3 regions of the Shewanella inventionis genome follow, and region 1 is predicted to be linked to each of the others. Evidence: predicted binding sites of a transcription regulator. Region 1 holds the regulator's gene; each other region holds the start of a gene.
What was found. Region 1 encodes sigma-54, which starts transcription at its own class of promoters, with help from an activator protein. Its sites were predicted from a motif close to GTTGGCACGNNNNTNGNNT; they were not measured.
Positions count from the first base shown of each region.

Region 2: a site for sigma-54 is predicted at 6,722-6,740, ahead of K8B83_RS06060 (nitric-oxide reductase large subunit). Genes of this name have one in related genera too.
Region 3: a site for sigma-54 is predicted at 3,022-3,040, ahead of nirB (nitrite reductase large subunit NirB). Genes of this name have one in related genera too.

Region 1 covers NZ_CP082926.1:1,182,275-1,190,635, reverse strand. The annotation lists gene lptC (LPS export ABC transporter periplasmic protein LptC) at 1-174, shown strand, start outside; gene lptA (lipopolysaccharide transport periplasmic protein LptA) at 161-739, shown strand; gene lptB (LPS export ABC transporter ATP-binding protein) at 736-1,467, shown strand; gene K8B83_RS05455 (RNA polymerase factor sigma-54) at 1,611-3,095, shown strand; gene hpf (ribosome hibernation promoting factor) at 3,121-3,408, shown strand; gene ptsN (PTS IIA-like nitrogen regulatory protein PtsN) at 3,411-3,854, shown strand; gene rapZ (RNase adapter RapZ) at 3,851-4,714, shown strand; gene K8B83_RS05435 (HPr family phosphocarrier protein) at 4,734-5,003, shown strand; gene K8B83_RS05430 (hypothetical protein) at 5,317-5,508, opposite strand; gene K8B83_RS05425 (hypothetical protein) at 5,764-5,916, shown strand; gene K8B83_RS05420 (transposase) at 5,936-6,187, shown strand; gene K8B83_RS05415 (ABC transporter substrate-binding protein) at 7,105-8,094, shown strand; gene K8B83_RS05410 (diguanylate cyclase domain-containing protein) at 8,098-8,361, shown strand, end outside.
Region 2 covers NZ_CP082926.1:1,310,355-1,318,715, forward strand. The annotation lists gene zapE (cell division protein ZapE) at 1-633, opposite strand, end outside; gene K8B83_RS06045 (bactofilin family protein) at 771-1,547, shown strand; gene K8B83_RS06050 (L,D-transpeptidase family protein) at 1,650-2,567, opposite strand; gene norR (nitric oxide reductase transcriptional regulator NorR) at 2,702-4,252, opposite strand; gene K8B83_RS06060 (nitric-oxide reductase large subunit) at 4,395-6,677, opposite strand; gene K8B83_RS06065 (tetratricopeptide repeat protein) at 7,087-7,968, shown strand; gene K8B83_RS06070 (TIGR02450 family Trp-rich protein) at 8,042-8,257, opposite strand; gene K8B83_RS06075 (HAD family hydrolase) at 8,293-8,361, opposite strand, start outside.
Region 3 covers NZ_CP082926.1:3,438,167-3,446,527, reverse strand. The annotation lists gene K8B83_RS15360 (nitrate reductase) at 1-271, shown strand, start outside; gene cobA (uroporphyrinogen-III C-methyltransferase) at 271-1,143, shown strand; gene K8B83_RS15350 (glycosyl transferase) at 1,136-2,296, shown strand; gene K8B83_RS15345 (ANTAR domain-containing response regulator) at 2,299-2,979, shown strand; gene nirB (nitrite reductase large subunit NirB) at 3,199-5,799, shown strand; gene nirD (nitrite reductase small subunit NirD) at 5,796-6,122, shown strand; gene K8B83_RS15330 (NarK family nitrate/nitrite MFS transporter) at 6,134-7,600, shown strand; gene K8B83_RS15325 (bifunctional protein-serine/threonine kinase/phosphatase) at 7,621-8,361, shown strand, end outside.

The DNA.
Region 1 (8,361 bases):
TTAACAACGCAAGCTGTCGCCCTTGATTTATCAACCATGATAGGCAGTTCACAAGATATGGTGTATATCAAAGGTAAAGGGTTTATGATTCAAGGTTTAGGCCTACATGCTGACTTGAATTCGCAAAAATTATCGCTACTAAGCCAAGTAGAAGGAACATATGAGTCACAATAAACGACATCGCGCCAATGCCGCTGTGCTATTGAGTGGTTTACTTTGTATGCTGAGCATGCCAGTAATGGCCAAACAAGGTGATCTAAAGCAAGAGCTAAAAATTGCTGCGGTGAGCCAGTCTGCCGACATTAAAAACAATCAAATCGTCTTTAACGGCCCAGTTACTGTTGTGCAAGGTACAATTAACATTAATGCCGATGAGCTACGCGCTTTTACACCAGAAAATAGCGCGTCAAAACGCCTAATCGCCACAGGCAAACCAGCAACGTTTTCTCAAGAATTAGATGATGGCAAAATCGGTACAGCCAGTGCTAACGAAATCAGCTATGACCTTGCCACAACCACGCTAACCCTAACCGGTAATGCTAAACTCGACCAAGCTGGCAGCCAGGTAACGGGCAACCTGATTAAATACAATATTAAAGCCCAGGAGCTCATCGCTGAAAGCACGGGTAAAGGCCAAGATCGTGTTATCACCATTATTCAGCCTGAAAACTTCCAAGACGAGTCAGCACCTAAACAAAAGCTGCCCGAGATCCCAGTTAACAAGCAGATTAAACCATGACCCAAATTACCCTAACCGCTGAAAACTTAGCCAAAAGCTACAAAGCTCGCCAAGTCGTAAAAGACGTAAGCTTAACTGTTAAAACGGGGCAAATAGTAGGTTTATTGGGCCCAAATGGCGCCGGTAAGACAACAACGTTTTATATGGTTGTTGGATTAGTTAAAAGCGATAAAGGCCGTATTTTAATCGATAACGATGATCTAACATCAGATCCAATGCACCTAAGAGCCCGCAAAGGTATTGGCTATTTACCGCAAGAAGCCAGTATTTTTCGTAAACTCACCGTGCATGACAATATCATGGCCGTGTTACAAACGCGCAAAGAACTCAGTAATGATGAGCGCATTGAGCAGCTTCAACACCTTCTTGAAGAGTTTCACATTACCCATATTCGCGACAGCCAGGGTATGTCGTTATCGGGTGGTGAGCGTCGGCGTGTAGAGATTGCCCGAGCATTGGCTGCCAACCCCAAATTTATTTTACTTGATGAGCCCTTTGCCGGTGTTGACCCTATCTCTGTTATCGACATTAAAAAAATTATTCAACAGCTTAAAAGCCGTGGTTTAGGGGTACTTATCACCGACCATAATGTGCGCGAAACACTTGACGTATGCGAGAGAGCTTACATTGTAAGTCAAGGAAATTTAATTGCAGAAGGCACACCTGATGAGATCTTGAGCAATCAACAAGTTCGAGCTGTGTACTTAGGTGAACAATTCAAGCTATAGTTAAGTGATAAGTCTTTTAACCTATCTAATTCATTGCGTTGAACGATACCGAAATAGCGTTATATGACACCGACGTATGTGGCAATCCACTACAGTTATCGAAATTATTATTTTTATGGAAATCATCTAGGGATAAGCGGTAAATGAAAGCGTCACTCCAACTTAAAATGGGTCAACACCTAACTATGACCCCTCAATTGCAGCAAGCCATTCGCTTGCTGCAATTATCTTCATTGGAGCTACAGCAAGAAATCCAACAAGCATTGGACTCAAACCCACTGCTTGAAATAGAAGATGAATTTTCTCAAGCCAAAGATCCATTAAAAGAAAGCCGAGATCAATCAGACACCGACTTCAGTGACAATAGCAATGTCAGTGTAGAAAAAGACACTTCAACCGTCGACACCACTGAATCTATCAGTAAAGAAACCATGGACGATCTCCCCATGGATACCACATGGGATGAAGTCTACACCGCATCACCCATGTCTGGTTCAGGCAGCGCCAGCATGCGTGACGACGATATGCCTTTTCAGGGTGAAACCACCGAAGGGTTATATGAACATTTAGAGTGGCAAAAAAACTTAACCCCGTTTTCAGACACCGACCTTGCCATTGCAACAGCCATCATTGATGCCATCGATGAACGCGGCTATCTCACCCAAAGTACAGAAGAAATACTAGAAGCAATGGGCGATGAAAGCATTGAACTTGACGAGGTACAAGCGGTACTGAAGCGGATCCAACATTTTGATCCCGTAGGTGTAGCTGCGCGCGATCTCAGTGAATGCCTACTCATTCAGCTAGCTCAATATGCCGACTCAACCCCACATATTGATAATGCGCGCATGCTTATCAAAGACTATTTAGATTTGATTGCTGGCCGCGATTTTAGGTTATTAATGCGTAAAACTCGTCTAAAAGAAGATGAACTACGCGATGCGATTACCCTCATTCAGTCACTTAATCCTCGTCCAGGGTTATTGATTACCGCAACTGAAGATGAATATGTCATCCCTGATGTCACCGTGTTTAAAAAGAACGGTCGTTGGGTTGTTGAATTAAATCCAGACAATATGCCCAAAATTGGTGTTAATCAACAATATGCGGCCATGGCACGTAGCAGCAAAAACCCGTCAGATACCCAATTTATTCGTGGGCATTTGCAAGAAGCAAAATGGTTTATCAAAAGCCTTGAAAGCCGAAATGATACCCTATTAAAAGTAGCCAATTGTATTGTGCAATTCCAACAAGGGTTTTTCGAATACGGCGAAGAAGCCATGAAACCCATGGTACTAAACGACATTGCAGAAGCAGTCGAAATGCACGAGTCGACCATTTCGCGTGTCACGACACAAAAATACATGCACACCCCACGAGGGTTATTTGAACTAAAATACTTTTTCTCCAGCCATGTCAGTACTGACGATGGTGGAGAGTGCTCATCAACAGCAATCCGCGCCTTTATTAAGAAGCTGGTCGCTGCAGAAAACCAGAAAAAACCACTTAGCGACAGCAAAATGGCAGAACTTCTGGCAGAACAGGGCATAAACGTTGCTCGTCGTACGATTGCAAAATACCGTGAGGCAATGCTAATCCCGCCCTCAAACCAACGTAAGAGTCTATAATTTTACTCAACAATGGAGATGTGTAATGCAAATCAATCTATCTGGGCATCATGTTGAAATAACCGAATCTTTACGAGAGTACGTTCAGGAAAAATTTTCAAAGCTTGAACGGCACTTCGATCAGATCAATAATGTTCACGTTGTGCTCAACGTAGAAAAGTTACAACAAAAAGCAGAAGCAAAAATCAGCCTAAAAGGCGGAGAAATTTTTGCCATGTCAGAACATACCGACATGTATGCAGCAATAGACGCCCTGATAGACAAGCTCGATCGTCAGGTAATTAAACACAAAGAGAAGTATACAAAACACTAACGATGGAACTTTGTACCATCCTGCAGCCGGAATGCACCACCTGTGCCACACCGGGCAGTAAGAAAAAGGTACTGGAACTTATCAGCGATATCGTCGCTGCCCAGTACCCGACCCTATCTTCGCAAGAGGTTTTTGAAAGTCTCCTCGCGCGGGAAAAAATGGGTAGCACAGGTATAGGCAATGGTATCGCGATACCTCATGGCCGATTGACAACAATCGATCACCCTATTGGCATTTTTATAAAATGTGAAGAGCCAATCCAGTTTGATGCTATCGATAAACAGCCTGTAGATATACTGTTTGCTTTGTTAGTGCCAGCCGATCAGTGCCAGCAACATTTAAGTACCTTGTCATCAATGGCGCAAAAGCTCAGCGACAAACAAGTACTAAAACAGCTTCGTAAAATCCACGACTCAACTGAACTCTATCAGGTAATCACCGCATGAAACTCGTCATCGTATCTGGGCGGTCTGGCTCAGGTAAATCTGTCGCCTTAAGAGTGCTAGAAGATTTAGGTTATTACTGTGTTGATAATCTCCCGTTGCCACTTATCGGCACGTTACTGGCGCAATTAAAAGGCAGTAATGACTTGGTGGCCATCAGTGTCGATGTTCGTAATATTGCTGAACAAGGCAAAGTGTTACAAGAGCAGCTGGCGATGCTACAACCTGATACCGAGATAACCAGTTTCTTTTTAAACTCCAGCGACAAAGTTTTACTTAAACGTTACAGTGAAACTCGCCGATTACACCCGCTATCAAAGAATCAAATTTCGCTTCAAGAAGCCATCAAGTTAGAAGGCCGCTTATTAGAACCTATCGCCAAAATTGTCGATCACTATGTTGATACATCTGCATTAAATATTTACGAGCTTAGTGACCAAGTAAGACAAATATTGCTTGGCAGTGTAGATAAAGAATTAGTGATTAATTTTGAGTCCTTTGGTTTTAAGCATGGTATGCCCACCGAGGCTGACTTTATGTTTGACGTGCGCTTTTTACCCAACCCACACTGGGAAATTGAACTAAGGCCTTTTACAGGTCTTGATGAGCCAGTACAAGAGTTTCTTGGACGTCAGCCGTTAGTTAATAAGTTTATTTGGCAAATCGAAAATTTATTCGAGACCTGGATGCCACACCTAGAGCGAAATAATCGCAGCTACTTAACGATTGCAATTGGCTGTACAGGCGGGCAACATAGGTCAGTTTATATTACCGATCAACTGGCAAAACGGTTCAGGCAAGGCAGTAAGCACACTGTTAATGCACGCCATAGAGAGCTAAATATTAACGAAAATAACCCTTAGCCCTCGCGGAGCAGCAACAATGTTAGAACGCCAAGTCACTATCTCAAATAAATTGGGTTTACATGCTCGTGCAGCGACAAAACTGGCCATGTTGGCCGCAGACTTCAACGCCCAAATCACATTAATCCAGGCAGATAAACAAGCCAGTGCAGCCAGTGTACTCGGGTTACTTATGCTAGAAAGCGGAATAGGTAAAATGATCACAGTGACAGCCACAGGCCCAGACGCAGAAGCCGCTTTAGACGCTGTGTGCAACCTAATTAACGACAAGTTCGACGAATGTTGCTAAAGCCAAACGCTAAAACCATTAAGTGCTTATTGCGTGGTAAGTTTAACCTCATGATATATAAGGTTAGTATGATTAACTTAATAAAGCCTGTGGTATAAATAAACAAAGATCTTTTATGTTAAGCGGGTTCCAATTCGCACATCTTATACCATCAGGCTAAATAAGTGATCAGAGATGGCGTAGGGAAAATCGCTTAGAATAAGGCATAATTTGCAGCTAGTTAGTTGTTCTACCTTCAAAATTTCTAACGACGCTATAAGCGATGTTAACCAGTAAGAATGATCACACTCTTGTGCTGATTGATATTGGTCGTTCACCAGTAATATTGCCTATGCAAGCAATACAGCGTCATTTCTAAGCCCGCAATCTCTAAGCTCACATTATCTAAGCCCGTAATCTCTAAGCCCGCAATCTCTAAGCTCGCATTACCTAAGCTCACATTATCTAAGCCCGCAATCTCTGAAAACGTCCTTATATTGTCATTAACGTGACCTTTTATTGCCATAAATACCAGCCATACTGCCCCCTCAATTGATACCAATACTTTGTGGTTAATCGATCTGCTCACCAAATTAGTGCAAATGCACCAATTAAATCAGAGGTCAATTTACCCAAAAACACGCAAAAATCAGTAAGCAATTGATATTAATCAATAAAAATATTTTAAAAAAGTTGGCACGAGCTTTTCATATAGAGCTATATACCTACTAAGTAGTAGTTTGTTTTTTAAGCGGTCCATTGTCAGTTGTAGGAGAAAGCGATGAATAAAATAAACCTAGGTAAAAATATCCAATCAGCAAATCACATCGTTGCCAAGCTGGTTGAACAATGCCGTCAAAACATTTTTTTCTTAGCGCATCTTGGTTGCAGCCAATGGGACGAAGTTGAAACTCGTTCGAACAAGTATAAATAAAGCGTAAGGAATGAATCGTATGAATACTTCAACTGCCAGACAATACCCAGCAGACTTTCAACATCAAGTCATCAACGAAGTTAAAGTGCACAATCGCCTGTTATCTGACGTTGCCAAACAATATGGTGTTTCTGCTAAAACAGTTTACAAATGGGTCAAATATAGCGAAAACCATAAAGCTGAAAATCGCGGAGCCATCATGTCAGAAATCGCTCTTTTACAGCAAAAAATTACTCAATTAAGCCAACAACTACAAACAATGGCAAGCTAAACAACAACCGTTTTGGCAAGGATGTATGACAGTGCTATCAGTTTGTTCCCCAGCAGACTGATAGTACAAAGCAAATAGCAACAAAAATCATACTAATAATAAGCGCACAATATCTACATCCTTGCCGCTTTATTTGCTTTACCGTAAGTTGCACCGTTGCAACGAGCATAACAGTTCAGGCGTTATTGGGTCCCCAGACTCTATATCCAATAACGTCATTTTTATTCAAGTAGACAAAGTGTGATTAGTACAACGCTGTTCTACCTAAGTTATGGCAAGGATGTTTGAACGTATTATCAACTCGCCCCCAGCACGTCGATAACACAGCAAAGCAGACTAATAACAATAAGCGCACAATATCTTGCATCCTTGCCGCTTTATTTGCTTTACCGTGAGTTGCACCGTTGCAACGAGCATAACAGTTCAGGCGTTATTGGGTCCCCAGACTCTATATCCAATAACGTCATTTTTATTCATGCCATAGGCTGGATTGAGTTTACGTTACCACTCAAATCTTCTTAGAAAGTTAAGGTGGCTTAAACAAAAGTGTAAACAAAGCACAGACAATGCAAGCAAAAGCCCCAAAGCAGGATGCTGTGGGGCTTTATTTTTCGTGATATGGCTTGATTAAAATTGTTGTGACCCGCAGCGAGTAAACAATCTAAACAAGGTTCGCTGCAAAAATATCCTTGAAAGAGCTATCCCAAAACAACAGAGGTCTCGGCCCGATTTCGACGTTATCAAACCGTAAGTTGTATCTAACTTTATTTTACTAATACTTTATAACTAGCTTTATCGATTGATATTATTCATAAAATCAATTTTTGCGGTTATATCTCTACCAAAAGTTGTTACTATTACTACAATTAACCATACCTAATATTGATTGACAGTAATTAATGGCTAGAGTCCCTAATATGCGTGTCTTGGGCATTTTCTTCGTCAGCATACTCAGTTATGTTGTTGCCTGTGATCACGCCACCAAACCAAACACTAAAGCGGCTAAATCCGCACCACCTATTACCATAGCGGTGTCGAATACGCCCTTATCAGCTCCTTTTTTTATAGCTGAAAAAATGGGTTATTTTACCGAGAATAATCTCAAAGTAGAGCTCGTTAGATTTGATGGTGGCGTAAAATGCTTTGACGCATTAATCAATAAAGAAGTTGATTTTGCAACAGCTTCAGAAACAGTGGTCATGTTCAATAGTTTTCAGCGTACAGACTTTTCAGTACTAGCCAGTTTTGTTGAATCAGACAATGACGTTAAATTACTCAGCTTAACCCCAGAAAAATATCGCCAGTTTGATCATCTCGCGGGAGCTCGGCTTGGCATTATCAAAGGCAGTGCCAGTGAGTTTTTTTTAGACAGTTTATTGATCATGTATAACAAAACTCACTTACCCATAACACGCGTTTACTTAACATCAACTCAACTCATGCCAGCGTTGCTTGATAACCAGGTAGACATTATTTCGGCTTGGGAGCCGCTTGGTTACAACATATCGGAACAAATTGAACAATCACCTGAAATTATAAATAGTCGTGGTCTATATCATCTTTCTTTTAATTTAATTGGGCTTAAACAGTCCAAAGTTGATACCAACCGCAAACTAGCATTATTGAAAGCCATCAGTGATGCCACTATTTACATTCATAAACACCCAAAGCAATCTCAAGAATTACTCAGCCAAGTTCTAGAAATACCATCGTCACAACTCGAATATTCATGGGCAGACTATACTTTTAGACTCTCACTGAGTAACGCCCTTTTTTCTAACATTCAAACCCAAAGTCAATGGGCCATTGATAACCAATTAGTGCCGAAAGAGAACCGTGTCGATTTTAGACAAATATTTGATCGGCAATTACTTGAAACCTTCAACAATAAAGAGGCCGGCTGGTAAGTTATGATGTTATCAAAGCGACTTAAACTCACAGCAATACTGTGCTCAATGTTGACATTAATTGTTGGCTTGTCGCTCATTCAGGTTCATAACTATCAACAACAAATTTATCGACAACTCAACTTTTCAATGAAGCTACAACTGAGTATCGACAGCCTACGAAGCCAGTTATGGCTATACCAAGAATATACAGATAAGCAAGGGCTACAAGAACTCAACAATCGCCAGGCTGAATTGGCTGCAGAACTATCACACGACATCGATTGG
Region 2 (8,361 bases), 130 kb from region 1:
TTTATCGCCATTGAGGTGGATTTCTTGGGTAAAGCGCTGCAATAAATCAATCGTGGCTAAAAATCTATCTCGCTGCAAACCGTTTTTGTATAAATCGACAATCGGTATGTTGGATGTAGCCACCAGAGTTACGCCTGAGTGGAACAACGTTTCAAATAGTCGAGCCAGTAAAATGGCATCACCAATGTCGGATACAAAAAATTCGTCAAAACAAATGATTTGATATTGAGAGGCAATCTGTTTGGCAATATGGGAGAGGGGATCGCGAATCCCAGATGTTTGATTAAGTTGCTGGTGGATCATGGCCATAAACCGATGAAAATGCAGGCGTAATATCGGCGCTTTATGATTGCAATGATATTGATTAACGCATTGGTAAAACATGTCCATTAACAACGTTTTGCCTCGGCCTACATCTCCCCACATGTATACCCCAGCTACTGGTGAGGCTGTGGTTATATGTTGCTGATATAGCGTTTCTAATGCCAGTAATGCTTGTTGCTGGGCTGGGTCAGCTTTAAGGCCTTCGTTTAATGCTTTTTGGTATGCCTGATATGGCGACAAAACGAATGTATTGTGCTCCAAAGCATTTGGGTGCGGGGTTAACAATGTTTTAGGAGAAGATGAGGGCATAATGATACAGGCATAACACGACAGGCAAATAGTTGATCTAGGTAATATAGCATAAATAGTATGCTTTATTATGAAGGCTTTTTACTTTAAGCTTTGCGGCTGCCTGTAACAATTTATTAACCCTAAAAGGATGCCAAATGAATAATAAAAAGAAGGGGATAACCTATATAGGTGCCGACATGTCTTTAGAGGGCGATATGTCGATTAGCGGCCCTGCCATTATTGCAGGTAAAACCAAAGGCCAGATTAACTCAAGCCATCACATTAGTATCGATTTTGGCGGCGAAGTAGAAGGTGAGGTTTTTTGCCAAGAAATTCGCGTCTCTGGCGTGTTTAAGGGTAAGTTACATTGTAACAAATTAGTGATTGTCAGCTCAGGCCTAGTCGATGGTGAAGTGTCGAGTCACCACATGGAAATTTACGATGGCGGCCAATTTATTGGGATGCGTACCAAAGGGCCTGAAGCCGGTATTCTTCCTGAGCCGGCAGCAGGTATCGATGCCTCTGAGAATATGCCATCTATAGTGGGTTCGAACAGTAAATCCTCATCACCTAAATGGGCATACGCTGCTTTTGCCGGTGCAGTTATTGTGGCTGGGGTGATATTTTTACCACAAATAAGCTCAGTATTTATGCCGCAAAATATATCAACTGAAACGCTGGCGACCCAAGAGAGCCTATACCCGACAACCTCGAGTGATGATGCCGAAAATGATGCCACGTTATTATTACAAGACGTTGAGCAGCAAAATGCTTTTGTTGAGCAACATGAAGAGCTTATCAATGCCGGGCAAACTGATGTCAATACTGCGATGGAAGATTTGCATGCATTAGAACAAACCAGCGAGGTGTTAGGCGAAACGCAAACGATAGATGCCGAAGTAAGAGAAGCAACATCGCCGAATAAACCTTAAGGTCTTTATCAACAAAGTAGAACAAAATAAAAAGGCTTGAATAACGTTTGTGTTGCAGCGTTATTCAAGCCTTTTTTGATGCCAAATTTAGCGTGAAGGCAACTAAGGGTTAATGCGCGTAGGCATACCGCTACGTGTTTCTAATGAACGTTTTAATGTCATTGAATCCGTTTCTGGGTGAGCAAGGAAACGTGTCATTTTTTGGTCTAGGGTTAATGACACAGGCTCTTTTGAATCAAACTCTTCTTGCGTTTTTGACAAAGGCTCGTGCACTTCAATATAACGGCTACCATCTGGCTCTGCTGTGGCTTTAATCGGTTTATTTAAAAACTCAACGCGAGTACCAACCGGCACAGTTTCAAACAAATGCTTAATATCATCATCGCGTAAACGGATACAGCCAGAGCTCACACGTAAACCAATACCAAAGGTGGCATTTGTGCCGTGGATAGCAAATAAGTTACCTACATATAATGCATATAAGCCCATTGGATTGTCTGGACCAGCAGGCCATACTGCGGGCAGGGTAATACCATTTGCAGCATAAATGCGACGAGTGTTGGCAGTTGGTGTCCAGGTGGGTCTTTCACGCTTACGCTGAACTGTGGTTACCCAGTTTTCTGGCGTGTCACGGCCAATTTGGCCAATACCAATAGGTAACACTTCAACGATATTTTTACCCTTTGGATAATAATATAGGCGCATTTCGGCAGAGTTAATCACAATGCCTTCACGCTTGGTGTCTGGCAAAATTAATTGGTGAGGAATAATTAACGTACTTCCTGGTTTTGGTAAAAATGGATCAACACCAGGATTGGCTTCGATAAGGTTTGTTAAGCCTAATTGAAATTCTGCAGCAATTTGCTCTAATGTTAGTTTACCTTCTTCAGGCACCACATAATATTGGTTTTCACCCACTAAACTACTGCCATCGGCCGGTAAACGGTATTCAACAGCAGCGCTTGAAAAGCTTAATATTATTGCAGACGCGGCGGCGAATGCTGTGCGTAACGAATTTATCATAAGGGGGGTATCATTCCTAAAAATAGACGTTATTTAAGTCAGACTACAATATCTTACAAAGCTTGACTATTGAATAGCGCGCATCCTCACTTATTACGCCTAATATTTCAACTGATTTTTTTGCACTTGAGTCATTTTAATCCCAGGCGCTTCGCTAGGCGATGCAGGTTACCCGAATCAAGTTGTAAGCTTCGTGCTGTTGCGGCCCAATTTCCATTGTGAAGGCGTAAAATTTGTTGGATATATTGGCCTTGAAATTGTTCGGTTGCATCACGTAAGTTCATTTGAGCTTTAGACGAAGCTGATTGTTTAATCGTGTTTTGGGGTGTTGGCGGTAAGTGATTTTCGCCCTGGGGAGCAAATTCAAAATGATGCGCTTGTATGGTGCACATACCATCTCGTATGCCCGCTGATTTTGCGAGTACTGCCGCGCGATGAATGGCATGTTCAAGCTCACGAATGTTTCCTGGCCAATCGTACTGATTGAGTAATGCTAAGGCGTCACTACATAATCCTAAATGATTTAGCTGTAATTGTTGGCGATAGCGCTCAATAAAAAAGCCGGCCAACAAATGAATGTCTTTAGGTCGCTCTCGAAGCGCTGGTACCACAACGGGAAACACACTTAAACGATGATATAAGTCGGCCCTAAAGCGACCTGCGAGTATTTCGCTTTTTAGATCTTTGTTGGTGGCAGCAATGATGCGTACATCGACTTTTAAGCTGCGGTCATCGCCTACTTTTTGCAAGTCACCGTACTGCAATACTCGCAGTAATTTCGCTTGTAAATTAAGCGGCAATTCACCTATTTCATCTAGGAATAATGTGCCTTTATCAGCCACTTCAAATTTACCACTGCGATGGCTAATCGCCCCGGTAAAAGCCCCTTTTACATGGCCAAATAATTCGCTTTCGGCAACTGACTCTGCCAATGCGGCGCAGTTTAAATACACCAATGGTTTATCTGCGCGGGGTGAGTGTTGGTGTACGGTTTTGGCGATGAGTTCTTTGCCTGTACCCGTTTCGCCTAAAATCAATACGTTTAGTTCAGTTGCAGCGACAACATTGACTTCATTGAGTAATGCTAAAAATGCATCGTCCTGGCCGATAATCTCAGTGGCAGTATCGAGTTGCCCCTTGGTTTTATTGTTGATAAGAGCAAAGTTATTGGCTTGTTTTTCAAGTTTATCAATCAGTAAAGCATTATTAAGTGAGGCGGCGGTTATGGCGCTTATGCTGCGCAATTCATGATTGGTAAAATGATCAAATTTATTGGGGTCAAGGGCATCAATAGTTAATGCTCCAATCAGTTGATCGTTAGCAAAGAGTGGTAACCCCACACAGGCGTGTACTTTTAAATCACCATCCACATTAGGGATTAATCCATCATAAGGGTCGGGTAATTGGCTGTCGGCAGGAAAGCGCACCACATCACCGGCCCGCGCAATGGCCTCAAGCCTTGGGTGTTCATTGATAATAAAACGTCTACCCAGTACGTCTGCGCTTAAACCATCAATGGCTAATGGGGTAAATTGATGGCCCTGAAACGACAATAACGCAGCGGCATCACATTCGAGAGTGTCTCTGAGCGTGGTTAATAAACGTGAAAATCGATCGTGAGTTGATAAATTTGCAGTGATATCAAGCGCGATACGAGTTAAATCTGTCTGACTCAATGCCATGGCAAACTCCGAGATGAACTACATACTTGTCATTATGACAAGTGTAAAAATAACAACAAGGGTTGCGTAGTTATCATGATCACAAAAGGGCCGCTATGTTCATAAAAGGGCCCTTTTGTGAGTTAATTACTCGGTTATAGTGTTATGCCAATGCGACGGTTTGCTTCGCTTTAGCGCTCTTGCTACTAATGGCTTTTTTGATCAAATCAAATAAAAACGCTGCCATCAATAATCCACCAACACTAAAGATAATGTCGCCGAACATTCTCATCCATACGAGGTTTTCAACTAACTCACTGTGAATAACCGCAGGTGAGCGCGCATACCAGTAACCGTGATCGATAGCGGCAAAGAACTGTACAATACCTACAGGCAATAGCGACATAAAGACCATCGCAGCAAGGCCAAGGTTTAACGTCCAAAATGCCCCTTTAAGGTATTTATGGTTCCATTGCATGTTGCCAGTTAATCCACGTAAGCAGAATAGCATCAGCCCCATGCCGAGCATGCCGTATACTCCCATAAATGCAGCGTGAGCATGGGTAGCCGTCGTGTTTAAGCCTTGAATAAAGTACAGCGAGATTGGTGGGTTGATTAGGAACCCTAATACCCCAGCACCTACTAAATTCCAAAATGAGGTGGCAACAAAAAACATAATGGCCCAGTGATAACGCTCCATCCAAGGGCTGGCTTTACGTAAGCGATAGGTCTCCATTGCTTCAAAGCCAATGAGGGCTAAAGGCACCACTTCAAGGGCCGAGAATATCGCGCCCCATGCAATCACAGAGGTTTGAGTGCCAGTAAAGTACAAGTGGTGCAGGGTACCGATTAAGCCACCGGTTAAAAAGATAACCGTAGAAAACAATACTGCACCGTTGGCACTGCGTGCACGGATTAAGCCTAAGCGAACTAGCATTAATGCAATAACCGAGGTGGCAAAGGTTTCAAAGAAGCCTTCTACCCACAAATGCACAACCCACCAGCGCCAATACTCTGCAATTGCAAGGTTTGAGTGTTTGCCCATAAATAGGCCTGCACCATAAAACAAACCAATAGCAACACATGAGGCATACAGCACCCAAATAACCGGTTGCATGTCGTTACTGACTTTAAGTGCCGGACGCATTGAAGCCGTAACTAATGCAAGCCAAATTAATAAACCACCCAGTAATAGGATTTGCCACACACGGCCTAAATCAATGTATTCGTAGCCTTGATGTCCAAATAAGAAGTTCATGTCGAGATCAAAATACTGCTGGACGCCTAACCATTCACCCGCCATAGAGCCTAGAACGACAATAACTAAAGCCACCCACAACACATTAACGCCAAGGCGTTGATACTTCGGCTCATAACCAGATAATGCTGGTGCAATATAAAGCCCTGTCCCTAACCATGCAGTGGCAATCCAAAATACGGCTAGCTGGGTGTGCCAGGTACGCGTAACCGAATAAGGTAAGATTTCAGAGATGGCGATGCCGTAAAACTCCTGGCCTTCTACTGCGTAATGCGCGGTCACGCCTCCCAATAATATTTGAAGTAAAAACAGACCAATAGCGGTAATAAAGTATTTGCCTACTGCTTTTTGCGATGCAGTTGGTTTAGTGTGAAATAACGGATCTTCTTTCGCGGGTTCAGGTAACGACTCTTCTTTACAGCTGGCGTGATGCCAAATCAGCATCCCTACACCTAAAATCAGGGTGATAACACTTAATATTGACCACACGATATTGTCTGAGGTGGGTAAATTGCCAATTTGTGGGTCGTACGGCCAGTTGTTGGTGTAGGTGTAATCATAACCTGGGCGCTCAGTTACCGCGGCCCATGCGCCCCAGAATAGGAAAGCATTTAATAACTCACGATGTTCGGCATCGGTTATCGTGCCTTCTTTCATGGCGTATTGTTCACGCAGTGAGCTTAATTCTGGGTCGTCACCAAATAATGACAAATAATGTTGCATCACCTGGTTAATGGCGGCAATACGCGTATTTGACAGTGCAACATAGGTCTTGTCTTCAGCCCCTTTTATCACCGTATTATGACGAATATCATTTCTAAGGGCTTTTTCTAACCCCGCTTGTTGCTCAGTATCAAGATCAGCAAAATCGCGGTTAAAACGTTCTTTTGCCGTAATAGACAGCCAGGCTTGTGCTTCACGATGTAACCAGTCTGCAGTCCAGTCGGGTGCCACGTATGAGCCATGACCCCAAATTGAGCCTAGTTGATGTCCGCCCATTGAGCGCCATACTAACTGGCCTTGTTCAATATCGTGTTGAGTAAAAATAGGTTGGCCATTAGTGTCAGTAAAGGCTGTTGGAATGGGTGGTTTTTCTCGATAGATGCCACTTCCTAAACTGAGTAACACAGTAAAAGAAGCGACTAGCACGATTAGCAGTGCAATGCCGGTGAGTTTGTTTTTGCTCATAAGTCCTCTTAGCACAAAGTCATTTTGATACAGATAACCTGACATTACACAAGACGTGCCAACTTTTTATTTTTATTTAACGTGCTGATTTTAAATATTAATTTTTTGTGTCGGCTTGTTGTTGGTGTGTCATTAAGACATTCTTTTTGTGTGTCATTATGACTGTTTCGTGTCAAAAAGACTGTAATTGTTGGCTTGTGATGTATTTTTGAAGCGACTTTTAAGGCTAGCTAATTTGAAATTTTTAAACGTTGAACCAATCTAAGCAAACCTAGATAAACACTGGCGTAGTGTTAATGTATTGTTGCATTTGGGTATTCGTAGGTTGTTTTTTAACCCTTTTATACTATGGACAACGTAAGCTTTGGCGCTGATAGTAGAAAATCGTTAACTAAAAGGAATTAGCAAAATGCACTATAAAACAATTATTTTTAGCTTAATCGCGAGTCTGCTTATTTTTGTGCCATACAAAGGTGAGGCCAGCCAGTTGCCTGAATGTCAAACAGCGGAATGTGTTGAATACTTTAAAGCCTACCGCATTTTGACTAAACGTGGTCATTCATCGGCAATGGCAATGTTAGGTGAGTTTTATTATGCCGGATATGGTACTGATAAAGATTTAGACATGGCATTAAAATGGTATCGTCGTGCAGGTAAATTTGTATTGGATGCTAAATACAAAGCTGGAGTCTTGTATTTGCAAGACACTCACCTTAAAGATGTCGACGAAGGTATCGAATTTTTAGAATATGCCTCAAAATTGGGCCATGCTCAATCATCATACTTATTGGGTAAGATGTATTTAGGTGGTGGTATTGTCGAAGAGGATATGGGCAAGGCAGACCAATATCTTGCACGAGCTTACGAAGAAAAAAATTATGCTGCTAGAGATTTTGGTCAACAACTTTATCTGCATGAAAAAACGAAAGATCTGCCTCTAACGCAATTGTATGCATTAATTGCAAAAGATGTAGTGACGTTATCACCTAAGCAGGGAGGGGCAGCTGAACAAACTGCGGCGGTAGTGTTCCCAGAAGGTGAAATGGAAACGCTAGATGTGACGATGGATACGTTTGAGAACATGTTTGGCTCTCACATCGCTCAATTGAATCATATGATCCCAGACACATCAAAAGGCACTGGCTCAAATATCCCTGGGCAAACATGCGCTAAAATGTGGGGTTGTAGCAGTGAAGGCGATAGCTTGCGCATAGGTGATGTTATGCTATCTGACTGGGGCTTAGAGACTCTTCAATTTAGAATTGAAGGTTCAGTATTCAATATTAGATAAAAGAATGTTAAATAAGCCAATATTAACTATGTAGGCTTTGGGCTTAAAAAAGTGACTCATGGCGAGTCACTTTTTATTGCCAGCCTATTTTCCATTGCTGTGGATCTTTTAAATCGCGCCATTCGATAGCAAATTCAGCGTTATTCATTTCTGCGCGAATAATGCATTCAATCACATTTTGTTGCTCATCATATTCCACTTTGGTAACGCTAAAGTGCTTAAGCTTATTAACCACCTCAACTTTAGTCCATTTGCTGTGAAGTAATTTCTTAGGGTGAATTCGATTCATGCGGTTCTCTATTTGGCTACGACGTTAGCACCAGATTACTGGATAAATGGCAGTAATTGGTTGAGCTCATCAATCACAATGTCGGCAAGGTCTTGATAGCGGCT
Region 3 (8,361 bases), 2.3 Mb from region 1:
TGGAAACAGCCCATTGATTTGTGCTTGCACAGGGGTGACTGAGGCACAAATTGCTAACCAGATAAATGCCGAATTTGATCAACAAGTATTTCATCATGGCAAACAGCATTTGCAATTTGATAAGGCATTAGATGCCACTCAATCCAGTTTAGGCTGTGGCCGTCAATGTGGTAGTTGCCAAAGTGAAGTTAAACAATGTGCCCAAGCACATTGGCAGCAAGCACTAACCTATGTCGATTTAGAATACTCAACTGAAGAGGATGTTGCCTAATGCAAACTATAGATAGCGTTATCCAAGGCGTTAACTTGACTGGTGCAGTTAACTCAACATCATTGCAATCGGGTGAGGTTGCTATCGTTGGTGCCGGTTGTGGTCAGTTAGAGTTAATGACAATAAAAGCTGCGCGCATTGTTGCTCAAGCTGAAGCACTGGTATTTGATAGCCTGGTCAGCAGTGAAATCCTAACCTTGGTAACACCCACTTGCCAGCGTCATTTTGTTGGTAAACGGTGTGGCCAACCGAGTATCAAGCAAGAAGACATCAACGCATTGCTATTGTCGTTGGCTCGGCAAGGCTTAAAAGTGGTGCGTTTAAAAGGTGGTGATCCGCATATTTTTGGTCGCGGCTCTGAAGAAGCACTTTATCTTGCCCAACATGGCATTCGTTCTCAGTTTGTTGCAGGTGTTACTGCGGCATTAGGTTGTGCCTCAAGTACAGGCATTCCGCTTACGTTTCGCGGTATGGCACGCAGCGTTACCTTAATCACCGGTACTAAAATGTCGGATGATGATAATGCGGTGGCTCCTGCTCAGTGGCAAGCCTTATTAGCTGCTCAGTCGACGTTGGTTTTCTATATGGGCAAAGAACAAGCCGCCCGTATTTCAGTGGGTTTGCTTGACGCACAATGTGACGCAACTTTACCCGTGGCCTTTGTCACCAATGGCGGCAGACCGAATCAAATAGTGACTTACGCAACGGTCAAAACCATGGCTGAAGCCGCATTAACCATTAAAGATTCTGGACCGACCTTGATTATTATTGGTGACGTGGTTGGCGTTGGTCAGCAATTAACTTCGTTACTAAATGATATTGATTTTGCTTCGTCACAGCCACATCAAGAATATGAGGCTTTATATGCCTAAAATTGGCGAGCTAACCTTAACATCAGCCGAAGCATTTGATTTTCGGTTATTAATAAAGGCACTTGGCAAAGGTGAAAAGGGCTCGCGCGCGTTAACTTTTGCAGAGGCTGCTTTATTGATAGAAGGGTTTGCCTCCGGGCATGCCACTCGCGTACAAATGGCCAGTGCCATGATGCTCATGCGAGTGCGCGGTGAAACCGTTGACGAAGTCGCAGGCATGGTTGCCGGATTACGCCGAAGTGTTGTTACTGGCTGGGAGTCACTCACGGTCGATATTGATTGGCCCGTTTATGCCGGTAAACGTGAGCAATTGCCTTGGTTATTGTTGGTGGCAAAACTGCTCGCAAGCCAAGGGATTAGAGTGATGCTACATGGCGATAGCCAGGCATTGCCTCATCGTCGTCATGTTGAATCTTGCATCGATGCATTAAATATTCGTTGTTGCACTTGCCCAAACAGTGCGCAGGATGCATTAAATTCTGATCATATCGTTTATGTTCGTGCTGGGGATTTAGTGCCTGTTTTAGATGATTGCCGCCAATTACATCAAGAACTCGGTTTACGCAGTTTAATTCAATCAGCAGCACGTTGTATTAATCCAACTAATGCACCGATCAGTTTACGCAGTTATTTTCACCCTGGGTTAGATGATTTACATCAGCAAGTATGCGAAACCCTATTTGCACATAAAGATTACTCAGCAGGTCAGATTGCTATTTTTAAAGGGTTGCAAGGTGAAACAGAGATTAACCCTAGAGTGGCGACAGATATCAGAGTTATTAGTGGGCAAGCTAATAAACTTGTGTTGTCGAGTATCACTATCCCAACATTATTAGAAGGTTTTTCTGGTGCAAAAATCGGCCAAGCTGAATTGTCTAGTGAGATCCTTGCGCTGTTATGGCGCGAACAACAATCGTTAAATACAAATATGCTCAGTGAGTTGATGTCATGCACCATGATAGAACAAGCACTGAGTAGCATCACTGCAACGTTAGCGGTTGTCTTGCTGTTACTTAATCAACAATCGAAACATAGACTGGGTTTACAGCAACCTTTTACCGTAGAGCAGGCCATCAGTGTCAGTCAACAATGCTGGCAAAATCGTTTTAGTTCTGTAAATAGTCCATTGGCTAATTGGCACAACAAGGAGTAGCAATGCGTAGCTTAATTTTGTGTGATCCCAGTTTTTCAGTTGTGCCGGTAGTCGATTGCGAAATGGTGCAATATCAGGCTTGTTTGGCCGCATTTGGACACGTCACTGTATTGGCTTCAATTAGTCAGGTTGAGCAACGGCTTCACCAGCAGCAGTTTGATACGTTACTGATACTGACTGACAAATTACATAGCCAAATTCAGGGGTTAATTCAACGCACTTTAGCCAGCAACCCCATGGTGATTATCGTCAATGCTAAATCCTGGGAACAAACAGTGTTGTCTGAATTACTCGATTGTGGACGCATTACTTTTATTCCTGACATGTTAACTGTTAACCGCTTAACGAGCGTGATCAGTTTGGCTCAAATTCGTTTTAATGCCGCCAGTAAAACGCTTGCAGAATTTAAAAAGCTGGATGATGAAATTCGCAGCATTAAATTACTCAGCCAGGCTAAATTGATCTTGATGCAGCAAGGGTTTGATGAAGCTAAAGCCCACCAAATTATTCAACAACAAGCCATGCAAAAAGGCCTATCGTTGGCACAAATGTCTTCTCAAATTATTGCGGTTGTCAATCAATCTAAGCGTGATTGCGCTGAACCGATCAATCATGGTGCGCCCCATGTTGGTGCGGTTGTGTCTAAGGTGAACATCAACTCGACTAACCATAAAGGTTGTTAAGTATTAAATTGTTTAAAATCAGATGTTTATTTTGCTATGTCTGTTGGCATAAAGTCTGCAATATCACAGTATGTTACTGCGCATAGATAATGGTTGATTAACCAAAGTGTGTAACCAGTAAAATTAAAAATTCGGGATTGTAACTGGCAATGGCGCCAACTCTTTAATTGGAGTTGGCGCCATTTTGTTTTTACGGTCTCAGGCATGAAGGAGTAGGAAATGACAATCTCAAAACCCAAATTAGTGGTCGTCGGTAATGGCATGGTAGGTCATCACTTTGTTGAGCAACTGTGTAGTTTAGGGCTCAATAAAACATTTGAAGTGCATGTATTTGGTGAAGAGCCTCGTCCCGCTTATGACCGAGTGCAATTGTCTAAATATTTTGAAACAGGCAGCGCTGAGCCACTCATGCTAACAAGCGCAAAGGACTATCAAGATTGGGGGATCACGCTTCACCTAAATACGCCAATCGCGTCTGTTGATATTGCCGCTAAAACCGTTACGAGTGCTCAAGGTGACAGTTATTCATATAACCGCTTGGTATTAGCTACTGGCTCCTATCCATTTGTGCCACCTATTCAGGGTAACGATAGGGCGCAATGTTTGGTGTATCGCACCATTGAAGATCTCGAGGCCATTCAAGCTGCGGCGCAAAATAGCCAAGTTGGTGTGGTTGTCGGCGGTGGATTATTGGGTTTAGAAGCTGCAAATGCCATGATGCAATTAGGGGTAAAAACGCATGTTGTTGAATTTGCCCCACAATTGATGCCCGTTCAGCTAAATGACAGAGCCGGTGAGTTACTTTGCAGTAAAATTGAACAGCTTGGCGTCAGTGTACACACATCTAAAGCCACGACAGCGATCATTGATGGCGAAACCGCTATTCATCGAATGACCTTTAATGATGACTCGTATCTTGAAACCGACATGATTGTATTTTCGGCCGGTATTCGCCCACAAGATGCACTGGCAAGAGTATCTAATATTAGCATTGGTGAGCGTGGCGGTATTGAAATTGATGATTACTGCTTAACATCAGCTCCAGATGTTTATGCCATTGGTGAATGTGCTTTATGGCAACAAAAAATATTTGGTTTAGTGGCGCCAGGTTATCAAATGGCTCGTGTGGCGGCATCTCACATAGCCTCATCGACCTCAAACGTGCCAAGCCAATCATTTACCGGAGCAGACATGAGCACCAAGCTCAAGCTGTTAGGCGTTGATGTGGCGGCTATTGGTGCTAGCCGTGGGTTTGAACATGCTCAGTTTGTAGAATTATCAGACAATCAAGCTGGTATATACAAAAAGCTTTGGCTTGATGACAGCGGCAAGTTTTTAAAAGGAGCCGTGTTAATTGGCGACAATAGCGATTATAGCCGTTTGCTTGATATGTATTTATCGCAAGATGAGATTGAAGGCTCTGCCGTTGATTTGTTACTGGCTGGGGCTGAAAACGAAGCAGATCTCAAAGATACCTCCATTGTGTGTTCTTGCCATCAAGTGACCAAAGGGGACATTGTTAATGCGGTGAACGCTGGCAGTCATAAAATGGCTGAGATTAAGTCTTGTACTCGTGCCGCTTCTGGTTGTGGTGGTTGTGCGCCTTTAGTGCAAAAGATTATTGACCAAACCTTGCAAGCTGCAGGGCTTGATTTTAATGCCGGAATTTGTGCCCATTTTGACCATGACAGACAAGCGCTTTATCACATTTGCCAGGTCGAAGGCATTAGCGATTTTAATACCTTGATCACCCAGCATGGTAAGCCTTGTGCAAATGGTCTCACTTATGGCTGTGACATTTGTAAACCTGCAGCGGCATCGATTTTTGCCAGTTTACAAAACCAATATGTTTTAAACCAAGATAATGCTCATGTGCAATTGCAAGACACCAACGATGCATATCTAGGTAATATTCAAAAAGACGGTACTTACTCAATTGTGCCGCGAGTGGCTGGCGGTGAAATCACACCGGCCAAATTGATTGCGATGGGACAAATCGCTCAAGAATACGACTTGTATACCAAAATAACCGGTGGGCAACGTATTGATATGTTTGGTGCAACCTTATCGCAATTACCTGAAATTTGGCAAAAACTCATTGATGCAGGCTTTGAAACAGGCCATGCATATGGCAAATCTCTGCGTACCGTAAAGTCTTGTGTAGGCAGTACCTGGTGCCGATATGGTGTACAAGATTCGGTTGGTTTTGCCATCGATTTAGAAAACCGCTACAAGGGATTACGCAGTCCTCACAAATTGAAATTTGCCGTTTCGGGTTGTACTCGTGAATGCGCTGAAGCACAAAGTAAAGATATAGGCGTAATCGCAACCGACAAAGGTTGGAACCTCTATGTTGCCGGTAACGGCGGTATGCGTCCACGCCATGGTGACCTATTTGCCACCGATCTATCAACAGATGAGTTATACCAATACATTGACCGCATTTTAATGTTTTATGTCAAAACGGCAGATAAGTTACAGCGGACATCAACCTGGATGGAGTCGTTAGACGGTGGCTTAGCCTACTTAAAATCGGTTGTGATTGATGATGCACTTGGCATTAATGCCGCACTAGAGCAGCAAATGAACCATATTGTTGCCACCTATCAATGTGAATGGAAAACCAGTCTTGAGAAACCAGAGTTTCTTGCGCGCTTTAATGAGTTTGTGAACCCAAATGAGGCGCCAGGACTTGATACCAATGCCTATCAGCGAGTGCGTGAACAGCGTTTTCCCAATATTAAAGATGCAGGAGCTGGCACCATCGCCATTAAAGACATCACCGAGCAACAAACAACAGCAGATGAGGTAGTAGCATGAGTTGGATTAATGTGTGTGAAGAATCTCGTTTACCTGAAGGAACCGGAGTGGCGGCCTGGGTAGCGGGTAAAGCTGTCGCTATTTTTAACTTAGGCAAAGATGGTTTATATGCCATTGATAATGTTGATCCTGCGACCGGCGTTAGTGTGTTAGCGCGCGGATTAATCTGTGAAATGGACGGTGAACTTTGTGTCGCGTCACCTCTGTATAAGCAACATTACCAATTGAGAACGGGTGTGTGTATTGAGGATAACGCTTTAATTGCCAGTCCTTTTGATATTAAAACCGAACAGGGCCAGGTCCTTGTGTTAGCAAAAGGATAAGGAATATCACTATGAGTGCAGAAAAATTTAACCTGTTTTCATTTAGCGGCAAAATGAAAATTATGCATTTAAGCTGGATGGCATTTTTTATCACGTTTGTGGTGTGGTTTAACGCCGCGCCATTACTTAGTGTGATAGCCGATAGCCTTGGGCTGACAACAGCACAAATTAAAACCTTGTTGATCCTCAATGTGGCATTAACCATTCCAGCCCGAATAGTGATAGGCATGGTGACTGATAAATACGGTCCGCGCATCACCTATTCGGCATTACTCGCTATTTGTTCTATTCCGTGTTTTATGTTTGCCGTTGCTGACAGTTTTGAACAACTGGCTTGGGCGCGTTTTTTGATTGGCTTTATCGGTGCAGGTTTTGTGATTGGTATTCGTATGGTCAGTGAATGGTTTCCTGCCAAAGAGCTCGGCACAGCAGAGGGAATTTATGGTGGTTGGGGCAACTTTGGTTCTGCCGCTGCTGCCTTCACATTACCTGCGGTTGCACTGGCATTTGGTGGCGCAGATGGTTGGCGTTATGCCATTGGTATTACAGGCTTAATGAGCTTAGTATTTGCTTTTGTTTATTATTTTAACGTAACCGATACCCCAAAAGGCTCAACCTATTTTAAACCTAAAAAAGGCGGCGGATTAGAGGTGACCAGCAAAGGCGACTTGGTGTTACTGATTGTGATGAAAGTGCCTATGTATGCCACGTTAGCGTTACTAGGCTGGAAGCTGTCACCATCGGGTGTCAGTATGTTTACTCAAGATGTGACTAATTTGATTTATGCTGGCCTTGTATTGGTGTTTTTAGTTGATTTTTATCAGACCTACCAAGTTAATAAACATTTGTTTTCTATTGAAGTACCTGAGTTTGAACGTTATGAGTTTAAGCAAGTAGCGGTGTTAAATGTGTTGTATTTTACCACGTTTGGATCTGAACTCGCTGTAGTGTCAATGTTGCCGCTGTTTTTTGCTGAAACATTTGCACTGGGTATGGCACAAGCAGGCATGGTGGCATCAAGTTATGCCTTTATGAATCTAATGTCTCGCCCTGGTGGTGGTTGGTTAAGTGATAAGTTTGGTCGTAAAACAACGTTATTGATTTTAACAGCAGGCTTAGCAATAGGGTATTTCTCTGTCGCGCAAATCGACTCTAGTTGGGCCTTACCACTGGCTGTGGTTGTGGTGATGGCATGTTCTTTCTTCGTACAAGGCGGAGAAGGCGCCGTGTTTGCTGCTGTGCCATTAATTAAGCGCCGTTTAACGGGGCAAATTGCAGGTATGACAGGTGCTTACGGTAATGTTGGAGCTGTGTTCTTCTTAACGGTATATTCAATGGTGTCAACGCAAACGTTCTTCTATGTCATTGCGGTAAGTGCCGTATTTGGTTTTGTCACCTTATTCTTTATGAATGAACCTAAGGGCCATATTGCCGAAGTGAATGAAGACGGTGAAGTGACTTTAATTAGCGTTAGCTAAACTGATTACATAGGACATTTATGCCTCTTGAGCCCGAACAGCAGCCAAATTCTTCGCTGCCTTTTGCAACCAGTTTGCAATTGGCGGTGGGGCAAGCATCTGAAAAAGGTCGTAAATCGCAAAATGAAGATGCGATAGGGATCCGTATTCCGAGCGGAGTCTCATTGATGACCAAAGGAATTGTCAGTGTTATTAGCGATGGCGTAAGTACGGCAGAGGGAGGCGCACAAGCCTCGGCTATCAGCGTGAGTAATTTTTTAGCCGATTATTACTCAACCCCAGAAAGCTGGAGCGTGCAAACCTCAAGTGCAAAAGTACTAACTGCATTAAATCGATGGTTGTATGGCTTAGGGCAAGACTACCGCGATGCACGGCGAGGTTTTGTGTGTACGTTCAGTGCCTTGGTTTTTAAATCCTGTACTGTGCACATGTTACATGTGGGAGACTCGCGAATTTACCGCTTTCGCCGCGGTGAGTTAACGCAATTAAGTCATGATCACAGCACAAAAATTAACGCATCACATCAGTATCTTACCCGTGCATTAGGCATGGATGTTAAACTCGATGTAGATTACAAAGCACTGAGTGTAGAGCAAGACGATCTGTATTTATTAACCACAGATGGCATCCACGATCAATTTACCGAGTTTGAATTACAGCAAAAACTCACGACTTTTTGTCAGCTACATCCTCAATTATCAGACTCTTTGTGTGAGCAGTTTTGCCAACTATTAATCAGCAAAGCCTATGATTTAGGTAGT